One region of the Streptomyces sp. YIM 121038 genome, then DNA from elsewhere that is predicted to be linked to it. Evidence: riboswitches for the same ligand, from Rfam matches in the RefSeq annotation. Region 1 holds a riboswitch; the other holds the start of a gene.
What was found. Region 1 has a riboswitch for glycine ahead of gcvT (glycine cleavage system aminomethyltransferase GcvT). Riboswitches for the same ligand answer to the same signal wherever they lie in the genome.

Region 1 (3,725 bases):
CGCGGCCGAGGGCCGCCATGGGCAGGTCGCGGGCGTCGCCCTCCCAGGAGGACAGCTCGACGCCGATGAACAGGGTGGGGGCCTCGTCCTCGACGGTGGCGAGACAGCGCCGCGCGCTGAGCACCGCGCCCGCCGCCTCGAACTCCTGCGCCGCGGCGGACAGGAAGTCCACCGGGTCGTCCTGCCAGTCCGGCTCGAACAGCCGCACCCGGCCGCCGCTCGCGGGCCCGTCCAGCTCCGTGCGCCCCACCCGGCACAGCGCGGCCACCGCGGCGGGCGGCAGCGGCACCGCCACCGTGCCCTCCGGGTTGAGCGCGATGCCGAGCTCCGGCGCCAGGCCGCGCGCGAACTCCACCGCGGGCGCCACCGTGCAGCTCATCCGCCCGCCGGTGGCCTGCTGGAACTCCTGCTCCGAGGTGAAGACGGGCACGTACGCCTGCCCGTCGAGCTCCAGCGTCGGCAGGTCGAGCGTGCCGCTCTCGGGCCCGCCCCCGTTCGGCAGCGGGATCCACACCCTGCTGCGGCCGAGCACCTCGACCATGCGGGCGCCCGTCGCCTCGGACGGCGGCGCGCCGAGCGAGGCGGCGAGCACCTCCTCCAGCTCGTTGGCGGGCCAGCCGCCGTAGGGATGGGCGTGCGCCTGTGCCGGTACGTCCCCCGGAAAGTCCATCTGCCTCGACCTCTGCTCTGCGTGCTGTCTGCGGCCCGACCCTAACGCCGCCGGGCCCGCGCGCCCCGCCCTACCCGCCCTGTCCCTCGAAGCCCAGCGCGCGCAACGCCCCCGCCGCCTCCCGGTCGAGCAGCACCGCCGAGCCGCAGCCGCGCGGCAGGCGCCCGCTCTCGGCGGCCCGGACGAGGCGGCCGACCGTCCTGCGGTGGCGCGCGAAGGCGTACCGGGAGACCCCGCGTCCCCGGGCGCGCTGGCCGTCGAGGGCCACGGGGGCGGGCACGTCGAGGAGGAGCAGGTGCAGCGTGGCCCCGCGCCGGGCCGCCGCGCGGGCGAGCCAGCGGCGCACCCACGGCTGGGTGCCGCAGTCGTGGACGACGACGCCGCTGCCCGCGCGCAGCGTCCGGCGCAGGTACGCGTAGTGCGCGAGGCGGACGAGGGGGCGGTAGAGCGCGTACGGGATCCGGCGCGGCACCCGGGCCGCCCAGCGGTCGCGGGTGTCCTGGGAGTCCACGCGCGGGCCCGCCACGGCGCGCCGCATCAGCGTGGACTTGCCGCTGCCGGGCAGGCCGGAGACCACCACGACGTCACCTGCGGCGAACACCAGGCCGGTCGGGCCGCGCCCGGAGCGGCCCCTGAGGTCGCGCACCGCGGGCCGGTGGGAGGCGGCGACGGCCTCCCGCGCGGGCGCCGCGGGGGCGCCCGGCTGCGGGGGCAGGGCGACGCCCGCGCCGGGCAGCACCGCCCCCGCCCTGGGCAGCGAGACACCCGTGGTCGTCGCGTAAGCACTGCTCCTGCGCACCGTGATCGGCCTCCCCATGCTCGTCACGTCACTCATCCCCAGTACTTCTCCGTCGTATGTAAAGAGAAGGTAATGCCCTACGAAGACGACAGCGGGGGACTCCCTGGTTGCGGCTGTTGTGAAGCGGGGGCGCGTGCAATGATGTGCGCGCCAACTCCATACCGGCCGCTTGAATCCGCGCGGGAGAGTCCCCGGTGACGCAGGAGCGTCGTGGGGCGCCGAAGGAGCAAGTTCCTCCCTTGAATCTCTCAGGCCCCGTACCGCGCGGGCGAGGCACATCTGAAAAGCGAGCCACTCCCCCGACGAGCGCGACCAGCTCGGCCCGCGGGACGGCTCCACCCAAGGTGCAAGTCATGCTCCGTCATACGCACGGGGCGTGGTGAACCTCTCAGGTTTATGACAGATGGGGAGGACAGACCTCGCCCGTCATGCCCTGGAGCCAGTACTGATGAGTCAGACCGCACGCGCCCCACGTCAGACCGCCCTCGACGCCCTGCACCGTTCGCTGGGCGCCACGATGACCGACTTCGCGGGCTGGGACATGCCGCTGCGGTACGGCAGCGAGCGCGACGAGCACAACGCCGTGCGCACCAAGGCCGGCCTCTTCGACCTCTCCCACATGGGCGAGATCACCGTCACCGGCACCCAGGCCGTGGACCTGCTGAACTTCGCGCTCGTCGGCAACATCGGCTCCGTCTCCGTGGGCCGCGCCCGGTACACCATGATCTGTCAGCAGGACGGCGGCATCCTGGACGACCTGATCGTCTACCGCCTGGCCGAGACCGAGTACATGGTCGTGGCCAACGCCTCCAACGCCCAGACCGTCCTGGACGCCCTCACCGAGCGCGCCGCGGGCTTCGACGCCGAGGTCCGCGACGACCGCGACGCCTACGCCCTGATCGCGGTGCAGGGCCCGGAGTCCCCCGGCATCCTGAAGTCCCTCACGGACGCCGACCTGGACGGCCTGAAGTACTACGCGGGCCTGCCGGGCACCGTGGCGGGCGTGCCCGCCCTGATCGCCCGCACCGGCTACACCGGCGAGGACGGCTTCGAGCTGTTCGTGCAGCCGCAGCACGCGGAGAAGCTCTGGCGGGCGCTCACGGACGCGGGTACCCCCGTGGGGCTCGTGCCATGCGGCCTCTCCTGCCGCGACACGCTCCGCCTGGAGGCGGGCATGCCGCTGTACGGCAACGAGCTGACGACGTCGCTCACGCCCTTCGACGCGGGCCTCGGCCGGGTCGTGAAGTTCGACAAGACGACCCACGCCGACGACTTCGTGGGCCACGACGCCCTGAAGGCCGCCGCGGAGCGCGCCGAGAGCGCGCCCCCGCGCAAGCTCGTCGGGCTTGTCGCCGAGGGCCGCCGGGTGCCGCGCGCGGGCATGGACGTCGTGGCGAACGGCGAGGTCATCGGCCAGGTCACCTCCGGCGCCCCGTCGCCGACGCTCGGCAAGCCGATCGCGATGGCGTACGTGGACCCGGCGCACGCGCAGGCGGGCACGGCGGGCGTGGGCGTGGACGTCCGCGGCACCCACGAGCCCTACGAGGTGGTGGCGCTGCCGTTCTACAAGCGGCAGAAGTGACGCACGGCCCGCGCCGGACCTGATCCCGCGGACGCACCGGAGTCCGGTCCGTCCGCCGGTGACCCGTCCGTCCCGTCTCACTCCGTAAGACTGCACATCCCCGCGTTCATCAGCACACGCCCGCGTACAGGAGAATTCACGCCATGAGCAACCCCCAGCAGCTGCGTTACAGCAAGGAGCACGAGTGGCTGTCGGCCACCGAGGACGGTGTGGCGACGGTCGGCATCACCGAGTTCGCGGCCAACGCGCTCGGTGACGTCGTCTACGCCGACCTGCCGTCGGTCGGCGACACGGTCACCGCGGGCGAGACCTGCGGCGAGCTGGAGTCGACGAAGTCGGTCAGCGACCTGTACTCGCCGGTTTCCGGTGAGGTCGTCGAGGCCAACCAGGACGTTGTGGACGACCCGTCCCTGGTGAACTCGGCTCCCTTCGAGGGCGGCTGGCTGTTCAAGGTGCGCGTCGCCGAGGAGCCGGGCGACCTGCTCTCCGCCGACGAGTACACCGAGTTCGCAGGCAGCTGACCACGGCGTAAGGACTGATCTTCCGATGTCGCTTCTGAACACCCCTCTCCACGAGCTCGACCCGGACGTGGCCGCGGCCGTCGACGCCGAGCTGAACCGCCAGCAGTCCACCCTGGAAATGATCGCCTCGGAGAACTTCGCTCCGGTCGCCGT
Region 2 (3,725 bases), 4.8 Mb from region 1:
CCGTGGACACCACGGGCGGGGTGCGGCTGCTCGGCGTCGGGGTGAGCGGCCTCGCGGACTTCACGCAGGAGGACCTGTTCGCGCAGGCCCACGCGGTGCTGCAGACCGAGTCCCTGGCGCCCGGGGCCGAGGAGGAGGAAGCGGCGGCCGTCCCGGTGGCCGCCGTGGCCGAGGAGGGCGGGCCGGACGCGGCGTCCGGGCCGGGCGACGCGGTCGGGGAGCCGGTGGTGCCCGCCGAGCGGCGGTGGCCCGCGGGGCACGACGTCCGGCACGCGGTGTACGGGCCCGGATGGGTGCAGGGCAGCGGGCTGGGGCGGGTGACCGTGCGGTTCGAGACCCCGGATTCGGTGCCGGGGCGGGTGCGGACGTTCCGCACGGACGACCCGGAGCTGGAGCCTTCGGATCCGCTGCCTCTGGTGGTGGCGGACGCGGGGGCTTCGGCGCAGCGGGAGGACGCGGAGGGGGAGCCGGTGGGCCAGGAGACCCAGGAGACCCCGGAGGCCGCTTCGGTGGGGCGGGAGACCTCGGACGGGGAGGGAGGGGCGCTGCCGATGGTGGAGGGGGCCGGGTAGGCATCCTCGGGTAAGCGCCGCCCCGGCAGGCCCCCGGGGAGGCACCCTCGGGTGCGGGTGGTGCGGGTGGTGTGGGTGGTGTGGGTGGTGTGGGTGGTGTGGGTGGTGTGGGTGGTGCGGCGGGTCTGAATGGTGCCGCGGAGTGAGGCTGGTGTGGCGGGGCTGTCGGCTGCGTGGCGGTCAGGCGCCCGCCCCCTCCACGCCGCCCGCCCCATCCGCCCCATCCACCCCGTCCGCTCGGTTCACCCGGTCCGCCCGGCGGCCGAAGTCGTGGTCCGGCGGGGGCGGTGGCGTCACGTCCAGGCCGTAGTGGCGGTAGAGCTGGAGCTCCTGCTCGGGGGAGAGGTGGCGGCCCACGCCGAAGTCGGGGGCGTCCTTGATCAGGGCGCGCTCGAAGGGCACGCGCAGGGTGCCGTCCTGGACCAGCTCGCTGGGCTCCAGCGGGACGAACGCGTCACGGCTGAACAGACCGGTGCGTATGGCCGCCCACTCCGGGGCGCCCGTGGCGTCGTCGAGATAGATCTCGTCGACCGTGCCGATCTTGGTTCCGTCGCGGTCGAACGCCTTGCGGCCGATCAGATTGCGGGGATCGATATCTGTCTGCACGTTCCCTCCACTTGGTCGCAAGTCATCCGGGCTCATCCGTTTTTCGGTCGTCATACCTACGAAAGAGCACATCGGGACGGGCGGCCACTCGAGGGATCGGCCACGGACCGCGCTGGTAGGCTGGCAAGCGGCTGTTGACCCCGTGCGGGAGAGCTCTTCGGTGGCAGCACCGGAGGCGCCGAAGGAGCAACTCCTCCCCGGAATCTCTCAGGCCCCTGTACCGCACGGACGAGGCCACTCTGGAAAGCAGGGCGGGCGTCGGGCGGGCACGCCCGGAACCCTTCCTCACCGACGGTGAAAGCAGAGCCGCTCCGGCGGTCCTGTGAAGCTCTCAGGTTGAGATGACAGAGGGGGAGGCCGTCCGGGTACCCGCGCCGTGGTGCCCCTCGCAGGTCGTGTCAGACCAGGAGGCCTCCGCAATGACAGCCACCCCTCGCACTCCGCTCTCGCAGCTCGAGCAGGGAATCCCCTTCGAGCAGCGGCACATCGGGCCCGACGCGGAAGCCCGCGCCAAGATGCTCGCCCAGGTCGGCTACGGCTCCCTGGACGAGCTCACGGCCGCCGCCGTGCCGGATGTGATCAAGAACGCCGAGGCCCTCGAGCTGCCCGGTGCGCGCACCGAGGCCGAGGTCCTGGCCGAGCTGCGCTCCCTGGCGGACCGCAACCAGGTGCTCGACTCCATGATCGGGCTCGGCTACTACGGCACGTTCACGCCGCCCGTGATCCTGCGGAACGTGATGGAGAACCCCTCCTGGTACACCGCGTACACGCCGTACCAGCCGGAGATCTCCCAGGGCCGCCTCGAGGCGCTCCTCAACTTCCAGACCGTCGTCGCCGAGCTGACGGGGCTGCCCACCTCCGGCGCCTCGCTGCTCGACGAGGGCACCGCGGCCGCCGAGGCCATGGCCCTCTCCCGGCGCGTCGGCAAGGTCAAGAACGGCGTGTTCGTCGTCGACGCCGACGTGCTGCCGCAGACCATCGCCGTGATCCAGACCCGGGCCGAGCCGACCGGTGTCGAGGTCGTCGTCACGGACCTCAGCGACGGCATCCCCGCCGACCTCGCCGAGCGCGAGATCAACGGCGTACTGATCCAGTACCCCGGGGCCTCCGGTGCCGTGCGCGACATCAAGCCGGTCATCGAGCAGGCCCACGGCCTGGGCGCGATCGTCACCGTCGCCGCCGACCTGCTCGCGCTCACGCTGCTCACCTCGCCCGGCGAACTCGGCGCGGACATCGCGGTCGGCACCACGCAGCGCTTCGGCGTGCCGATGGGCTTCGGCGGTCCGCACGCGGGCTACATGGCGGTGCACGAGAAGTTCGCCCGCAACCTGCCCGGACGCCTGGTCGGCGTCTCCGTCGACGCCGACGGCAACAAGGCCTACCGCCTCGCCCTGCAGACCCGCGAGCAGCACATCCGCCGCGAGAAGGCGACCAGTAACATCTGTACCGCCCAGGTGCTGCTCGCCGTCATGGCCGGGATGTACGCGGTCTACCACGGCCCCGAGGGCCTGAAGACGATCGCCCGGCGCACCCACCGCTACGCCACGCTGCTCGCCGAGGGCCTCAAGGCCGGCGGCGTCGAGATCGTGCACGGCGCGTACTTCGACACGCTGACCGCGCGCGTGCCCGGCAAGGCCGCCGACGTGGTCGCCGCCGCGCGCGAGGGCGGGGTCAACATCCACCCGGTCGACGCCGATCACGTGTCGTTCGCCTGCGACGAGACCACCACGCGCGCCCAGCTCTCCGCGCTGTGGACGGCGTTCGGCGTCGAGGCCGACGTCGAGGCCCTGGACGCGAGCGTCGAGGACACGCTGCCCGCCGGGCTGCTGCGCACCGACGCGTACCTGACCCACCCGGTCTTCCACCAGCACCGCTCCGAGACCGCGATGCTGCGTTACCTGCGCCGGCTCGCCGACCGTGACTACGCGCTCGACCGCGGCATGATCCCGCTGGGCTCCTGCACGATGAAGCTCAACGCGACCACGGAGATGGAGCCCGTCACCTGGCCGGAGTTCGGGCAGCTGCACCCCTTCGTGCCCGCCCAGCAGGCGCAGGGCTATCTGACCCTGATCCGCGAGCTGGAGGAACGCCTCGCCGAGGTCACCGGCTACGACAAGGTCTCCCTCCAGCCGAACGCGGGCTCCCAGGGCGAGCTGGCCGGTCTGCTCGCGGTGCGCGGCTACCACCGCGCCAACGGCGACGACCAGCGCACCGTCTGCCTCATCCCGTCCTCCGCGCACGGCACCAACGCCGCGAGCGCCGTCATGGCCGGGATGAAGGTCGTCGTGGTGAAGACCGCCGACGACGGCGAGATCGACGTCGAGGACCTGCGCGCCAAGATCGAGAAGCACCGCGCCGAGCTGGCCGTGCTGATGATCACGTACCCGTCCACGCACGGCGTGTTCGAGGAGCACGTCGCCGACATCTGCGCGGCCGTGCACGAGGCGGGCGGCCAGGTGTACGTCGACGGCGCCAACCTCAACGCCCTGGTGGGCCTCGCCAAGCCGGGCCACTTCGGCGGCGACGTCTCGCACCTGAACCTGCACA

Region 2: linked by a shared signal. The riboswitch ahead of gcvP (aminomethyl-transferring glycine dehydrogenase) and the one ahead of gcvT (glycine cleavage system aminomethyltransferase GcvT) in region 1 are both predicted to bind glycine.

What each region holds. Positions count from the first base shown of each region.
Region 1 covers NZ_CP030771.1:6,595,092-6,598,816, reverse strand. The annotation lists gene C9F11_RS28485 (enhanced serine sensitivity protein SseB) at 1-670, opposite strand, end outside; gene C9F11_RS28480 (AAA family ATPase) at 741-1,505, opposite strand; glycine riboswitch at 1,640-1,742, shown strand; gene gcvT (glycine cleavage system aminomethyltransferase GcvT) at 1,918-3,051, shown strand; gene gcvH (glycine cleavage system protein GcvH) at 3,195-3,572, shown strand; gene glyA (serine hydroxymethyltransferase) at 3,598-3,725, shown strand, end outside.
Region 2 covers NZ_CP030771.1:1,828,291-1,832,015, reverse strand. The annotation lists gene C9F11_RS07230 (DNA polymerase IV) at 1-572, shown strand, start outside; gene C9F11_RS07225 (PRC-barrel domain-containing protein) at 753-1,178, opposite strand; glycine riboswitch at 1,314-1,411, shown strand; gene gcvP (aminomethyl-transferring glycine dehydrogenase) at 1,598-3,725, shown strand, end outside.